DNA from 3 places in the Xenorhabdus griffiniae genome. Region 1 is predicted to be linked to each of the others. Evidence: predicted binding sites of a transcription regulator. Region 1 holds the regulator's gene; each other region holds the start of a gene.
The links. The regulator Fur, encoded in region 1, represses iron uptake genes when iron is present. The targets are predictions, from matches to a motif close to ATAATAATGAGAACNACTATCAA.

Region 1 (4,775 bases):
GCGGGTTCACATGGTACAGATTGTGCCATTCTTGGCGCTGATTCGGCGGCCTGTAATCGAGTCAATATCATCTTGAGCAATGGTGAGCAGGCAATCAACTCTTCTGATTGGGCGCTCTATTTTCACAGTATTCGCCAAATACTGAAACTGGATAATGATCAATATAAAATCACTCATGTTACGGGTGACTTACATAAACTGGAACCGACGAAAAAATTTACGGGCATCAAAGCCAATGAAAAGGTCGTGTTACCGATTATTGGTGAATATTGGCAAATTTACAGTACGGATTTTATGCCGCGTTGGTATGCGACTTCCGGTGATGCAAGGCCCAAGGTCTTGGTAAGTACCGATACGGAGAACATCAGCCAATTTTTATCCGATCTGGAAGGTGAACAGTGGAAACGAACCACCGCGGATAACAATATCCTGATGACACCTGAAAACCGCTTTGCAAAAAACCAACAGGTGGCAATAATCAGTGAAGATAAGCTGCGAGGACAGATTATTCCGACACCGAAAGTCCTTTCCGTTCATTCCCAGGATGTGGATTTATCTCGTGGCGTGAAATTAGAGTTGGGCGGATTGAGTGGCGAATCTATTAACGTGATCAAGGAGCATTTCAAAGCCCGTGATATTCCTTTAACGGATAACGGTTATCGAATAGCGACCCAGATCAACGCAAACCAATTTACCAAGTCCTGGAGAGTAAACGGTGCGTATTCATTGGAGATTACTACCAAAGGAACACAAATCGTCGCGTTTGATCAATCTGGCGTATTCTATGGTTTGCAGTCACTGTTTTCCTTACTTCCTGCCAATGGTATGCCAAAGATTGCGACATTGACGGCAAAAGATGCACCACGGTTTGAATATCGTGGGGTGTTCCTCGATGTTGGACGAAATTTTCATAGTAAAGAAGCTGTCCTGCGCCTGCTTGATCAAATGTCCCGCTATAAACTGAACAAATTCCATTTCCATCTAAGTGACGATGAAGGCTGGCGTTTGGAGATCCCTGGTTTACCGGAATTGACAGAAATCGGTAGTCAACGCTGTCATGATCTGAGTGAGACTCAATGCTTATTGCCGCAGTTGGGATCAGGCCCAGATAGCCACAACATGGGAAGTGGTTATTTTAGCCGTCAGGATTACATTGATATTTTGCATTATGCCAAAGCCCGCCAGATAGAAGTGATCCCAGAAATTGATATCCCCGCCCATGCTCGTGCCGCAGTGATGTCGATGGAAGCGCGCTATAAGCGGCTTATGGCACAGGGCAAAGAGCAGGAAGCCAATGAATATCGTCTGCTTGATCCGACAGATACCTCGAATACAACCTCAGTGCAGTTCTATGATCGTCACAGTTATCTTAACCCGTGTATGGACTCTTCAAAACGGTTTGTCGATAAAGTAATTAGCGAAGTTGTTGCCATGCATAAAGCGGCCGGTCTGCCGTTGAATACATGGCATTTTGGTGGGGATGAGGCAAAAAATATTCGTTTGGGTGCTGGATATCAGGATAGAGATGGACCGATTGTGCCAGATAAGGGGATTATCAACCAGAAAATTGAAGACAAGCCGTGGGCAAAATCTCAGGCTTGTCAGAAGATGATAGCGCAAGGCGTCATTAAAGATGTTGATGAACTTGCCAGTTATTTTGCCATTGAAGTCAGCAAAATCGTCAATGCCCACGGTATCAGCACCATGCAGGCATGGCAGGATGGCCTAAAATATGCCAAATCGGCAAAAGATTTCGCGACTCAATATGTAGCAGTGAACTTCTGGGATACCCTATATTGGGGAGGCTACGATTCTGCCAATGACTGGGCGAATAAGGGTTATCGGGTTGTTGTTTCCAGTCCTGATTATGTTTATCTGGATATGCCATATGAAGTTCATCCGAAAGAGCGGGGCTACTATTGGGCAACTCGCTTTAATGATGAGGCGAAAATTTTCAGCTTTGCCCCGAACAATATGCCACAAAATGCTGAGACTTCGGTGGATCGTGATGGCTATCACTTTAATACCCATAGTAATAAACGCTGGCCGGGAGCTTATGGCATATCGGGGCAATCATGGAGTGAAACCGTGCGTACCGATGAACAAATGGAATATATGATCTATCCACGCTTATTGCCGCTGGCGGAACGGGCATGGCACCAAGCTGAATGGGAGCAGAATTATCAGCAGGGCAGGGAATATAAAGGTGGAATAACGCATTATGTTGAGATTGCTCTCTTGCAACAAGATTGGGAACGCTTTGCCAATCTGATAGGACAGCGTGAGCTGGCTAAGCTGGATAGCGCCAAAATCACATATCGTTTGCCAGTGCCAGGCGGCAGAATTGTTTCTGGAACACTAGAAGCGAATATCGCATTACCAGGGGTGGTTATCCAATACTCATTGGATAATGGAAAAACATGGCAGGATTATAATGACAGACAGCGGCCTCATGTCAGCGGCAATGTGAAAATTCGTTCTGCCAATACTGATAGAAGCCGTTTTAGCCGTATAGATGAAGTTAAACTCTAACAGTTGCCTGGAGAAATGAGGGCAATAAATTGATAAAGCAACCTGCCGATTAATTATCAAGTTAATCGGCAGGTTGCTTATTTAGGTGAATAAATTGCAGAAGCAAATGGTTGCAATTATTTCATTGTCAGCGCTTGTTTATCATGCTTTTTCATCATGAAGCGTGCTATTTTCGCGGCAATCACCATCAGCACAGTGACCATATAAATAAAGACTGTGGTTTGAGAGCTTAATTCCATAACGCTCAGCGATATTTTTCTGACGCTCCTCAATGAATTCATCGTTAAATTCAATGACTTTACCGCAGTCGAGACAAATCAGATGGTCATGGTGATGTTGCTGAGTGAGTTCAAAAACCGATTTACCGCCTTCAAAATTGTGGCGTGTGACAATGCCAGCATCATCGAACTGGTTCAACACGCGATAGACAGTGGCGAGGCCAATCTCTTCACCGATATCAATCAGTTTTTTGTAGAGATCCTCCGCACTGACATGATGGCATTCTGGGTCCTGTAGCACTTCCAGAATTTTCAGTCGTGGAAGAGTTACTTTAAGTCCAGCATTTTTCAATGCTTTATTGTTGTCGGTCATGCGGATTCAGTCCTGTAACTTGAGTTAAGTGCACTTATGATACTTGGGGGTATCGTGAGGGAGTTTCATGTTGCTGATTATAGGCATGGATATTAAAAATGAAAACCATGCCTATTCATATATCATGACACATTATGCAAGAATAATCCTGCCTGAAAGGGCTTTTCTCTTCTTATTAAGCTTAAGCGCCTAGGATCTCTGACAGGCTCATTTCAGCCTTGATCTGCTGCACCCAGTTTTCAACGCGCTCATCTGTCAATTCAGGTTGACGATCTTCATCAATGGCCAGGCCAATAAAATGGTTATCGTCGGCCATACCTTTAGACGCTTCAAAATGATATCCTTCGGTTGGCCAGTGACCTACAATAATGGCACCACGAGGTTCAATAATATCGCGAATGGTGCCCATAGCGTCACAGAAGTATTCTGCATAATCTTCCTGATCACCACAGCCGAACAAAGCAACCAGTTTTCCGTCGAAGTTGATCTCTTCCAGTGTTGGGAAGAAATCATCCCAGTCACATTGAGCTTCACCGTAATACCAGGTTGGGATGCCAAGCAGCAGAATATCGAAGGCTTCAATGTCTTCTTTGCTGCTTTTGGCAATATCGTGGACTTCAGCAACATCAGCACCGCCCAATTTTTCTTGGATCATTTTGGCGATGTTCTCTGTGTTGCCTGTATCACTGCCGAAGAATATACCTATTATTGCCATAAAATGGGTTAACCTCTTGTTTTATTTGTGTATTAAATCTATACACATCACGCTGAAATCAGCTAGAAAAATGTCAGTTTCAGTAACATGAAAAGCGTTATTTTGACCAAACATCCATGACAAATCTGTCAGATTTGTGTGGTGACACCGCTTCGTTGTGTTTAATAAAAGCCGTTAATCGGCAAGGTGATTTTTTTCTGTCAGTTGGGCTAATAGCATTTGTTCAATCAATTCACTGCGGCTAATGTTGCGCTGTTTTGCCAGATGATTTAGTGCTGCGACGGCATCTTCATTAAGTTTGAGTTCCACTCGACGCAATCCTCTGACTTTATCTCGTCGCAACTGGTTGCGTTTATTGATCCTAAGCTGTTCATCCCTGGACAGTGGATTTGTTTTAGGTCGCCCAGGCCTGCGTTCATCTGCGAACAAATCCAGTGTGGTGCGATCAGTTTGTTCTTTTGCCATAAATTCAATTGATAATGGGCGTGTACCAATAATATAGCGGGCAATAATACCTTAGCTGGGCGCGTGTCGCTACTAGTTGATAGGAGAGATTGTTGGGATGGCTCAAATGTTGTGAGTGTGTTTTGAGTGAAATTTGAACTCTTTCCTTGCGGGATTTTCTCCCCAGAGCTAACATGTATGACAATGTAACACATGCTGTATAGGTAACTATTGAGGTATAACCATGAGTGAAACGACATTTACATTTAGGGTCGATGATACACTGAAAAGTGATTTTTCAGTGGCAGCAAAAGCACTTGATCGTACTGGTGCACAGATTTTGCGCGAATTTATGCGTGACTTTGTTCGCAAACAGCAAGAAGTGGCGGATTACGATGCTTGGTTTCGCGAACAGATTCAAATAGGTATTGAGGATGCCAATGTCGGAAATTTAATGTCAGCGGAAGAAGTTGAAGCTGACGCAAATGTATGG
Region 2 (4,775 bases), 630 kb from region 1:
ACAGGATTGCCTTAGCGGCCATATCTCCCACCTGACCACGGTATGACGAAATAACGCGGGCAAAGACGTTATAAATCACAACCGCAGGGATCGCTGCTACCAGCCCCAATGCGGTCGCTAACAGTGCTTCCGCAATCCCTGGTGCAACAACGGCCAGGTTAGTCGTTTGTGAATGCGCAATGCCGATAAAACTGTTCATGATCCCCCAAACAGTACCAAACAGCCCCACAAACGGAGAAATTGCGCCAATGGTCGCCAGATAACCGTTACCACGCCCCATATGGCGGCTAATGGCGGCAACGGCACGTTCCATACGGAACGAAGTTCGCTCTTTGGTTCCAACCTTGTCAATACTGTCAACAGACAGAGCACGCTCAGACTGTGCTTCACTCAACAACAGACGACTGATGCTGCGATTGCCAAAATCTGCTGCAATTTTCACTGCTTCATCCAGATTGGCTACGTCGGCCAAAGCCAATTGCTCTTTACACAAACGACGGCGAGCCATTAAGAGTTCTGTACCTTTGGAGAAAAACAGCGCCCATGTGATGACAGAAGCGATCACCAGTCCCACCATAACAGTTTTTACTACCGCATCTGCGTTTTGATACATACCCCAAACAGACAGATCCGTTGCGAAACCACCAGACTGGTTGCCAGAAACTTCTTTAATGGGTGCCACAACGGTTTCTTCTGCCGTCACCGCTACATTTTCCGTGGTATCTGCCGTCACGGTTTGTGCATCTGGGGTTGATGGTGCATCAGTTGTTGGTTCAGCCGCTTGCAGAGCTGGGGAAGATGCTGGTGTTACCTGAGCAGCAGCCTGATTTTCTGACGTGGCTGGTGTTGTATCAGCCCATGCTGAACTTGTTAATCCGAGTGCCAATAGAATAGAAGCTGTCAAATTACGCATCAGTTAGCCTTACTCTCTTTCTTATAGATTCTGTTACTTAGCAGTGAATCACGTTTACTCATCTTGCTAATCCTAATATTTCCTGAGTCACAGCTCACTTTTTGACCACACATCTCCGACCTCTTGCAGCTTGATAACGGCACTGCAAAGTGAAGATACTGGTTTCATTTGAGCCCTGATCCATGCCTCTTACCTCGAAAGAGGAAAAAGTCCGCTACAAATGATATCAGACATTTGTCGATTTGATAGTAATTATCATTACTATTTAATAAAAAAGTCTCACTTAATGATGCGCCTTCATTAATCAATCCTGATTGACCACACCAGCTCACCTTGAATTTTCGTCAAGTTGTTCGAATCTCTTTGGTAAAACGCGCCCAAATCTTTTAACTTGCTCATCATTATTTAAACGATTCTATTTATACCCATCTCACTTCAAGATGCGTGTGATTTCTCCCAGCTTCGCGGGGAGAAATCAGGTTTCATATCGTGTTGTAAATTGCAACTTGAAGTTTAATGCGTATAGATACAGGCAGGAAATAACTTGGGGAACGATGCCATGACAGAAAAAAAACTAGAAACCTTATTGGTTAGTGCAGGGAGACAAAAAAGATATACGCAAAGTGCCGTTAATCCCCTGATTCAACGCACTTCATCTGTCATTTTCGATACCGTTGAAGATTTAAAGCAAGCCTTGAAGAACCGTGCCAAAGGTGAATTATTTTATGGACGCCGTGGCACTTTGACTCACTTTTCTTTCCAGGCAGCGATGGCTGAACTGGAAGGCGGCGCTGGCTGTGCTCTTTATCCTTCCGGTACGGCAGCGATTACCCATTCAATTCTGGCATTTGTGGCAACCGGTGATCATGTTTTAATGACAGGTACGGCCTATGAACCTACACAGGAATTTTGCCAGCATGTGCTGAAAAAAATGGGGGTTTCCACCGATTATTTTAACCCCATGATCGGAGAAAATATTGCTTCGCTGATTCAGCCTAATACCAAAGTTATCTTTCTTGAATCACCCGGCTCTCTGACGATGGAAGTGCAAGATATTCCTGCTATCGTGCGTGCGATTCGACAAGTCAATGCTGAGATTGTGATTATCATTGATAATACATGGGCGGCTGGCGTACTGTTTAAGGCTCTGGAGTTTGGCATCGATATTTCCATCCAATCCGCCACCAAATATATTATTGGTCATTCAGACGGGATGCTGGGTACAGCGGTCGCTAATGCGCGATGTTGGGATCAACTTAGGGAAGGATCTTATCTGCTAGGGCAAATTGCCGATCCCGATACAGTGTATATGGCAAACCGAGGGTTACGCACCTTAGCCATTCGTTTAAAACAACACGAAGAAAACAGTATCAAAATCGCCAAATGGCTTGCTCAGCGGCCGGAAGTTGCCGAAGTTTATCACCCTGCCTTACCTTCTTGCCCAGGGCATCAGTTCTTTCAGCGTGATTTCACTGGCTCCTGTGGGCTATTTTCTTTTCTCCTGAATACCCAGCTTACACACCAACAATTTGCAGATTATCTCGATAACCTGAATCATTTTAAGATGGCCTTTTCGTGGGGAGGTTTTGAGTCATTGATTTTAGGCATTCAACCAGAAATGCTGCAACGGCTACGTCAATACCCTTCACCACCAAAAACCGGCACTTTATTCCGTCTCCATATTGGGCTGGAAAATCCACAAGACTTGATTGATGATTTGGAAGCCGGTTTTGCTCGTTTGGCCATTCGTTAAGTTCCACCTTCCAATTGTGGCTATCTCTTTCCTTTTGCAGATAGCCACGGTTTCCCCTGATGCTGAATCAAATCCCCTCCTTTCATCATTTTGCGGTACACTGAAGCAGATCTGTTTGTTAATTATTTTACTCGCAAAAGTCACAGGATAAACAATGGAAACGTTAAGCGAGATCGTACATGCACTCTGGCATCATGATTTTAATCAACTTGCCAATCCAGACGTCATCTGGGTTATTTATGGCGTCCTCTTTGTCACGCTAGTGCTGGAAAATGGCCTACTGCCAGCCGCCTTTTTGCCCGGCGATACTCTGTTGGTGCTTTCCGGTGCTTTAATTGCCAAAGGTGTCATGAGTTTCATTCCCACGGTAGTTCTGCTAACCATCGCAGCAAGCCTGGGTTGTTGGCTGGGTTATTTACAGGGGCGCTGGCTCGGCCATACCCGTATTGTCAAAAACTGGCTAGCTCAACTTCCTTTGCAATATCGCCAACGTGCCAATGTCTTATTCTCTAAACACGGTCTGTCTGCCTTGCTTATCGGACGCTTTTTAGCGTTTGTTCGTACTCTCCTGCCAACATTTGCCGGTATTTCTGGCCTAAATAATAAACGCTTTCAATTTTTTAACTGGTTAAGTGGCTTCTTATGGGTCATTATTATCGTGGGTTTTGGCTATATCTTGAACCAAATCCCTTTCGTTAAAGCACATCAAGATATGGTCATGAATATTTTGGTAATTTTGCCTGTCATTCTGTTGATCAGCGGGTTATCCGCTTCTGTACTGATGTATTGGCGTCATAAGAGAGGAACAGCAAAGAAAAAAAAATAACGGGCTTATCGTCTTAACACGATCGCAAAAAACCACTATTTTTTCTATTTACTTGATTTTCTATTTACTTGACTATCATCTTACTGGATTATCAACTCAATAATTGAACAACCAGAGTCCATTCCAACAGGTACTGTTACTACCCACTATTTAAGCTGTGCTCAAATTTAACATGCTGAATAACTTCCCCTGAATGGGATGGACAACCTCATTAACCAACCCACATCGAAATTAGGTTTAGGCGTAAAAGGAGGTAATAATGGGTCAGCAGACAATTATTAAACTCGCTGATGGAAATCACATGCCACAATTGGGGCTTGGTGTTTGGAAAGCGAGTAATGAACAGGTTGTTAAGTCTATCCATACTGCATTGGAAGTCGGTTATCGCTCCATTGATACAGCAGCAATTTTTCATAACGAAGCCGGGGTGGGAAAAGCTTTAAAGGAAACTGATATCCCACGCGAAGAAATTTTCATCACCACCAAACTTTGGAATGATCGCCACCTGGATGCACGTGCAGCATTGCAAGAAAGCCTGGATAAACTACAGTTAGATTATGTTGATCTCTATCTCATTCAGTGGCCAGTGCCCGAACAAGATCACTATGTTGATGCATGGAAGCAACTGATTGAGCTGAAAGAAACTGGCCTGACTCACAGTATTGGAGTATGTAATTTTCATATCGAGCATTTACAAAAAATAATACAGGAAACGGGGGTAGCTCCCGTCATCAACCAAATCGAATTGCACCCTTTACTGCAACAGCGACAACTTCATTCATGGAATGCCACCCATCACATTACAACTGAGTCTTGGAGCCCGTTGTCACGGGGTGGAAAAGGTGTTTTTAATTCGCCACTGGTTGAACGTCTGGCGCTTAAATACGGCAAAACTCCAGCGCAGATTGTGATTCGTTGGCACCTTGAATGCGGCATGATTGCCATTCCTAAATCTATTACACCTTCTCGTATTAAAGAAAATTTTGCTGTATTCGATTTCAGACTGGAAAAAGAAGACTTAACAGCCATGGCTGAACTGGAGATCGGGAAGCGGATAGGCCCAAATCCCGATACTTATAACCAATTTTAGTTAGCAGGCTCCCCCTCCATCGATTCATCTACCCACTCCAACAGACCTGAACGCTGTTCTTCCGCAGGGTTCAGGTCATCTACCTCTGATTGACATCCTCCCCGCCCTAAAGGACGGGGATTCCTACAGCGTTCAGACCGAAGCCTGACTCACCTCGGTGGGTTCCTGCTTCAACGGGCGGTCTGACTGCACC
Region 3 (4,775 bases), 1.5 Mb from region 1:
GCATATAAATTCCGTTAATTACCCAATAAACGACGATTAAAATCCTCGATTTTTCCATGCAATATGCGCTTTTGCATCGTCAGATTCCAACTGGCAGACAGCCCAGCCGCCCCCATTAAACGACGATACAGCTCTTCATCAAATGGGTTATGAAAAGCAATGGAAATAGCTTCCTTAACAGAAACATCGCTATTACGGCTTAACAGTTTTATCGGTTCACCAGCACTGACCAAACCAGGAGAGATAACTCGATATAACCAACCACATCGCCCATTATTTTGCATCATCGCAGCAAACTCATTGATGTTTGTAATAAAATTGAGTTTATAACATGGAGAACGTGGTTGAGTTACTTGAATCAGAGCTTCACCCCAGTGGAAAATATCACCAATATAGACATTATCTTCTGTCATGCCTTCTGTAGATATATTTTCACCAAACAAGGGGGAGGCAAATAATTCCGCCAATTCAGGAAATTGCCTTTTCCAAAATAGGTAATGCTCACCTGGATAATGGCAAAGCGCACGATCAGCGCCACCATGAAAGCGAGTTTCCGCTTGTTCATCGCCTTCTAGCCCAAGAGAGGTTAGCTGTAAACGACCATTCACCACCAATTTATTGATCGCACTGAAACCCAATGTTTCTGACGATGATATTTTGCCTCTATATATTTGTGGATAATACATTCTTTATTCCCTCTCAATGAGCTAATGGAGATGTACACGTATTATCCAGGCATAATAACCAAGATTACAGACAATAAGAATGCGGGGCACAGCAATGACCCGCATTCTTATGAAAAAATAATAGGAGGGATTATTTCGTTTTTTCTTCGTAACGTTTTGCTGCTTCATCCCAGTTGACTACATGCCAAAATGCTTTGATGTAATCAGGGCGGCGATTTTGATATTTCAGGTAATAAGCATGTTCCCATACATCCAGACCCACAATCGGGTAACCAGAAGCGCCCGCTATTTCTTCACCCATTAGTGGGCTATCCTGATTGGCCGTTGAAACAACAGCCAGTTTGCCATCTTCTTTCAGTACCAACCACGCCCAGCCAGAGCCAAAACGAGTTGCTGCCGCTTGTTCAAATTTTTCTTTGAAACTGTCAATATTGCCAAAATCACGCTCAATCGCGGCCTTCAAAGCACCATCCAATACTGTGCCTAATTTTAAACCTTTCCAAAACAGGCTATGGTTTGAGTGACCACCCGCATTGTTACGAATAAAAGTGCGTTTATCAGCTGGAATTTTATCAAGCTGCTGAATGAGTTCATCGATATGAAGTTCGCTTAATTCTGGAAAGGCTTCCAGAGCCGTATTCGTGTTAGTGACATACGTCTGATGGTGTTTAGTATGGTGAATTTCCATCGTTTGTTTATCGAAATGAGGCTCTAGCGCATCATAGGAGTAAGGTAGAGAAGGCAATGAATGGCTCATATCATATCTCCAGTTGTTTAGAATTTAGAATATATAAAGCTCACACCTTGTGAACAACATGATTATAGTGAATTGAACAATAATGAAAATGATTATCAATTCCATGTTATTGCTGTGGTTTCCTTTATACATTCACGTTTCATACCTCCTCATAGATAAAAATATCAATAATAAACTTAAATAACAGAATATAAATCCAATTAAAATAATAAACTCATTACTTAGTATTGATTAAATCTACAGCATTAAATGATCATTCCATAAAATTTATTCTCTTTATTGCGTGATCTTCCGCGCAAAAAAGAAACAAAATTTCTTCTTACACTTAAGTTAACCTTGTTTTGACATAGTATTAACAATTGCAAGGAGATAAAAATATGACTCAAATAATCAAGCATCTTATTCCTGCTGATATTGCAGACACGGCCCTGATAAGCAAGCAACAGTACCTATATGACTATCAAAGGTCATTACAAGACCCAGAGGGTTTCTGGGGTGAAAAAGGTAACGTAGTTGACTGGATTAGGCCCTACACCAAGGTCAAAAATACCTCTTTCGATCCTGGGCATATCAGCATCCGCTGGTTTGAAGATGGCACCCTGAACTTAAGTGCCAATTGTCTTGATCGCCATTTGCAAGAACGTGGTGATCAAACTGCCATTATATGGGAAGGAGATAATCCCGCAGAATCTCGCCATGTTACCTATCGAGAATTACATCATGACGTCTGCCAGTTTGCTAATGTATTGAAAAAACTGGGGATCAAAAAAGGCGATGTTGTGGCTATCTATATGCCAATGGTGCCAGAAGCCGCCGTCGCAATGTTGGCCTGTGCCCGTATCGGAGCGATCCATTCCGTCATTTTTGGTGGCTTCTCTCCTGATGCCATCGCTGGCCGAGTGATCGATTGCAACGCTAAGCTCGTGGTTACCGCAGATGAAGGCTTGCGAGCAGGCCGCACAATCCCATTGAAAAAAAATGTCGATGAGGCGCTCAACCATTCTGACGTTACTAGTGTGACTCATGTGGTTGTTTTTAAGCGTACCGGAAATACCAAAAACTGGAATGACAATAGTGATTTATGGTGGCACGAACTGACCGAAAGTGTGAGTGCTGAGTGTCCCGCTGAAGAAATAGGTGCCGAAGATCCATTATTCATTCTTTATACTTCAGGCTCTACAGGCAAACCTAAAGGCGTCCTGCATACGACGGGTGGTTATTTAGTCTACACATCTTTAACGTTTAAATACACGTTTGACTATCGTCCAGGAGAGATTTACTGGTGTACCGCCGACATAGGGTGGGTAACAGGGCATAGTTACCTGCTATATGGGCCTCTGTCTTGTGGAGCCACCACTTTAATGTTTGAAGGTGTCCCCAACTATCCCAATGTTAACCGTCTTTGTCAGGTGGTTGATAAGCATAAAGTGAACATTCTTTATACTGCGCCAACCGCTATCAGAGCATTGATGGCCGAAGGTGATAAAGCCATAGAAGGTACTAAACGTACGTCATTGCGCATTATGGGATCTGTGGGCGAACCTATTAATCCAGAAGCATGGGAATGGTATTACAAAAAAATAGGCAACAGTAAATGTCCTATCGTAGATACATGGTGGCAAACCGAAACCGGTGGATTCATGATCACACCGTTACCAGGCGCTACCGATCTCAAAGCAGGCTCCGCCACTCTGCCGTTTTTTGGTATTAGTCCAGCCTTAGTTGATAATTCCGGTGAAATTTTAGAGGGCGTGAGTGAAGGCAATCTCGTTATCACAGATTCCTGGCCAGCACAGGCACGAACGTTATATGGCGATCATGAGCGTTTTGAACAGACTTATTTTTCCACTTTCAAGGGAATGTATTTCAGTGGCGATGGTGCTCGACGTGATGAAGATGGCTATTACTGGATCACTGGCCGTGTTGATGATGTTCTGAATATTTCAGGCCATCGTTTGGGAACCGCAGAAATTGAATCAGCCTTAGTTGCATACCCCAAAATCGCTGAAGCTGCCGTTGTGGGTATCCCGCATCATATTAAAGGACAAGCTATTTACGCCTATGTCACGCTAGTTCATGGTGAAGAACCTTCTCCTGAGCTGTATACCGCAGTCAGAGATTGGGTTCGTAAAGAAATCGGCCCAATTGCAACACCTGATATCCTTCATTGGACAGACTCTCTGCCCAAAACGCGTTCTGGAAAGATTATGCGGCGTATTTTGCGCAAAATTGCTTCTGGTGATACCAGCAATTTAGGAGATACCTCCACGCTGGCCGATCCGGGTGTTGTTGAAAAACTGCTGGAAGAAAAACAATCCATCAATATGTCGTAAAACATATGCGCCGCCGTAAGGCGGCCTAAATAACGTATCACCAAAAGTACGGAGCCTTATCTGGGCTTAAGGTGTGGCGTTTAAAATCAACAGGAGATACTCCAATGAGTGACGACATTTATCAAGAGATTGAAAATAACTCTCGCTTTAAGGAGCTAGTTAAGAAGCGAGGACGTTTTGCCTGGCTGTTATCCATCATTATGTTAGTGCTTTATGTTGGTTTTATTTTCCTTATTGCTTTTGCGCCTGAATGGCTTGGAACACAACTTCATGAAAATACCAGTGTGACGCGGGGAATTCCTGTAGGAATTGGCATCATCTTCATATCTTTCATACTGACTGGAATTTATGTAATCAGGGCGAATGGTGAATTTGATCGTCTAACGTCAACCATTCTCAACGAGGTGAGAAAATGAAAAAAAGCGTATTATTATTTTCCTCCCTCTTCCCTATCCTAGCTCAAGCAAGTGCCATTTCAGGTAATGTAGAAAAACAACCTTTGAATATTCAGGCAATTATCATGTTCCTGTTATTCGTCGGGTTAACGCTGGGCATTACTTACTGGGCTTCAAAGCGGACTATTTCACGCTCAGATTATTATACCGCTGGCGGTCGTATTACTGGATTCCAAAATGGTATGGCGATTGCAGGTGACTATATGTCTGCCGCCTCGTTTCTGGGTATTTCAGCGTTAGTTTATACCTCTGGCTATGATGGGCTGATCTATTCCATTGGCTTTCTGGTTGGCTGGCCAATTATTCTATTCCTGATTGCTGAAAGATTAAGAAATTTGGGGCGGTACACCTTCGCTGATGTCGCTTCTTATCGGCTGAAACAGCGCCCCATCCGTACCTTATCCGCAATGGGTTCGTTAGTTGTTGTTGCGTTATATCTAATAGCTCAGATGGTCGGAGCTGGAAAACTGATCGAGTTACTATTCGGATTAAATTATTATGTCGCTGTTGTCTTAGTCGGTATTTTGATGGTGCTTTATGTCTT

Region 2: exbB (tonB-system energizer ExbB) is a predicted target of Fur. The motif match lies at 1,156-1,178, and genes of this name have one in related genera.
Region 3: sodA (superoxide dismutase [Mn]) is a predicted target of Fur. The motif match lies at 1,520-1,542, and genes of this name have one in related genera.

What each region holds. Positions count from the first base shown of each region.
Region 1 covers NZ_CP147737.1:1,577,999-1,582,773, forward strand. Annotated here, with positions in the region: gene WDV75_RS07120 (beta-N-acetylhexosaminidase) at 1-2,532, shown strand, start outside; gene fur (ferric iron uptake transcriptional regulator) at 2,674-3,123, opposite strand; gene fldA (flavodoxin FldA) at 3,305-3,838, opposite strand; gene ybfE (LexA regulated protein) at 4,013-4,303, opposite strand; gene WDV75_RS07140 (CopG family ribbon-helix-helix protein) at 4,527-4,775, shown strand, end outside.
Region 2 covers NZ_CP147737.1:950,954-955,728, forward strand. Annotated here, with positions in the region: gene exbB (tonB-system energizer ExbB) at 1-913, opposite strand, end outside; gene metC (cystathionine beta-lyase) at 1,473-2,666, shown strand; gene WDV75_RS04190 (DedA family protein) at 2,821-3,492, shown strand; gene dkgA (2,5-didehydrogluconate reductase DkgA) at 3,752-4,582, shown strand; gene WDV75_RS04200 (transposase) at 4,715-4,775, opposite strand, start outside.
Region 3 covers NZ_CP147737.1:48,369-53,143, reverse strand. Annotated here, with positions in the region: gene yiiM (6-hydroxyaminopurine reductase) at 15-686, opposite strand; gene sodA (superoxide dismutase [Mn]) at 817-1,443, opposite strand; gene acs (acetate--CoA ligase) at 1,821-3,776, shown strand; gene WDV75_RS00225 (DUF485 domain-containing protein) at 3,881-4,192, shown strand; gene actP (cation/acetate symporter ActP) at 4,189-4,775, shown strand, end outside.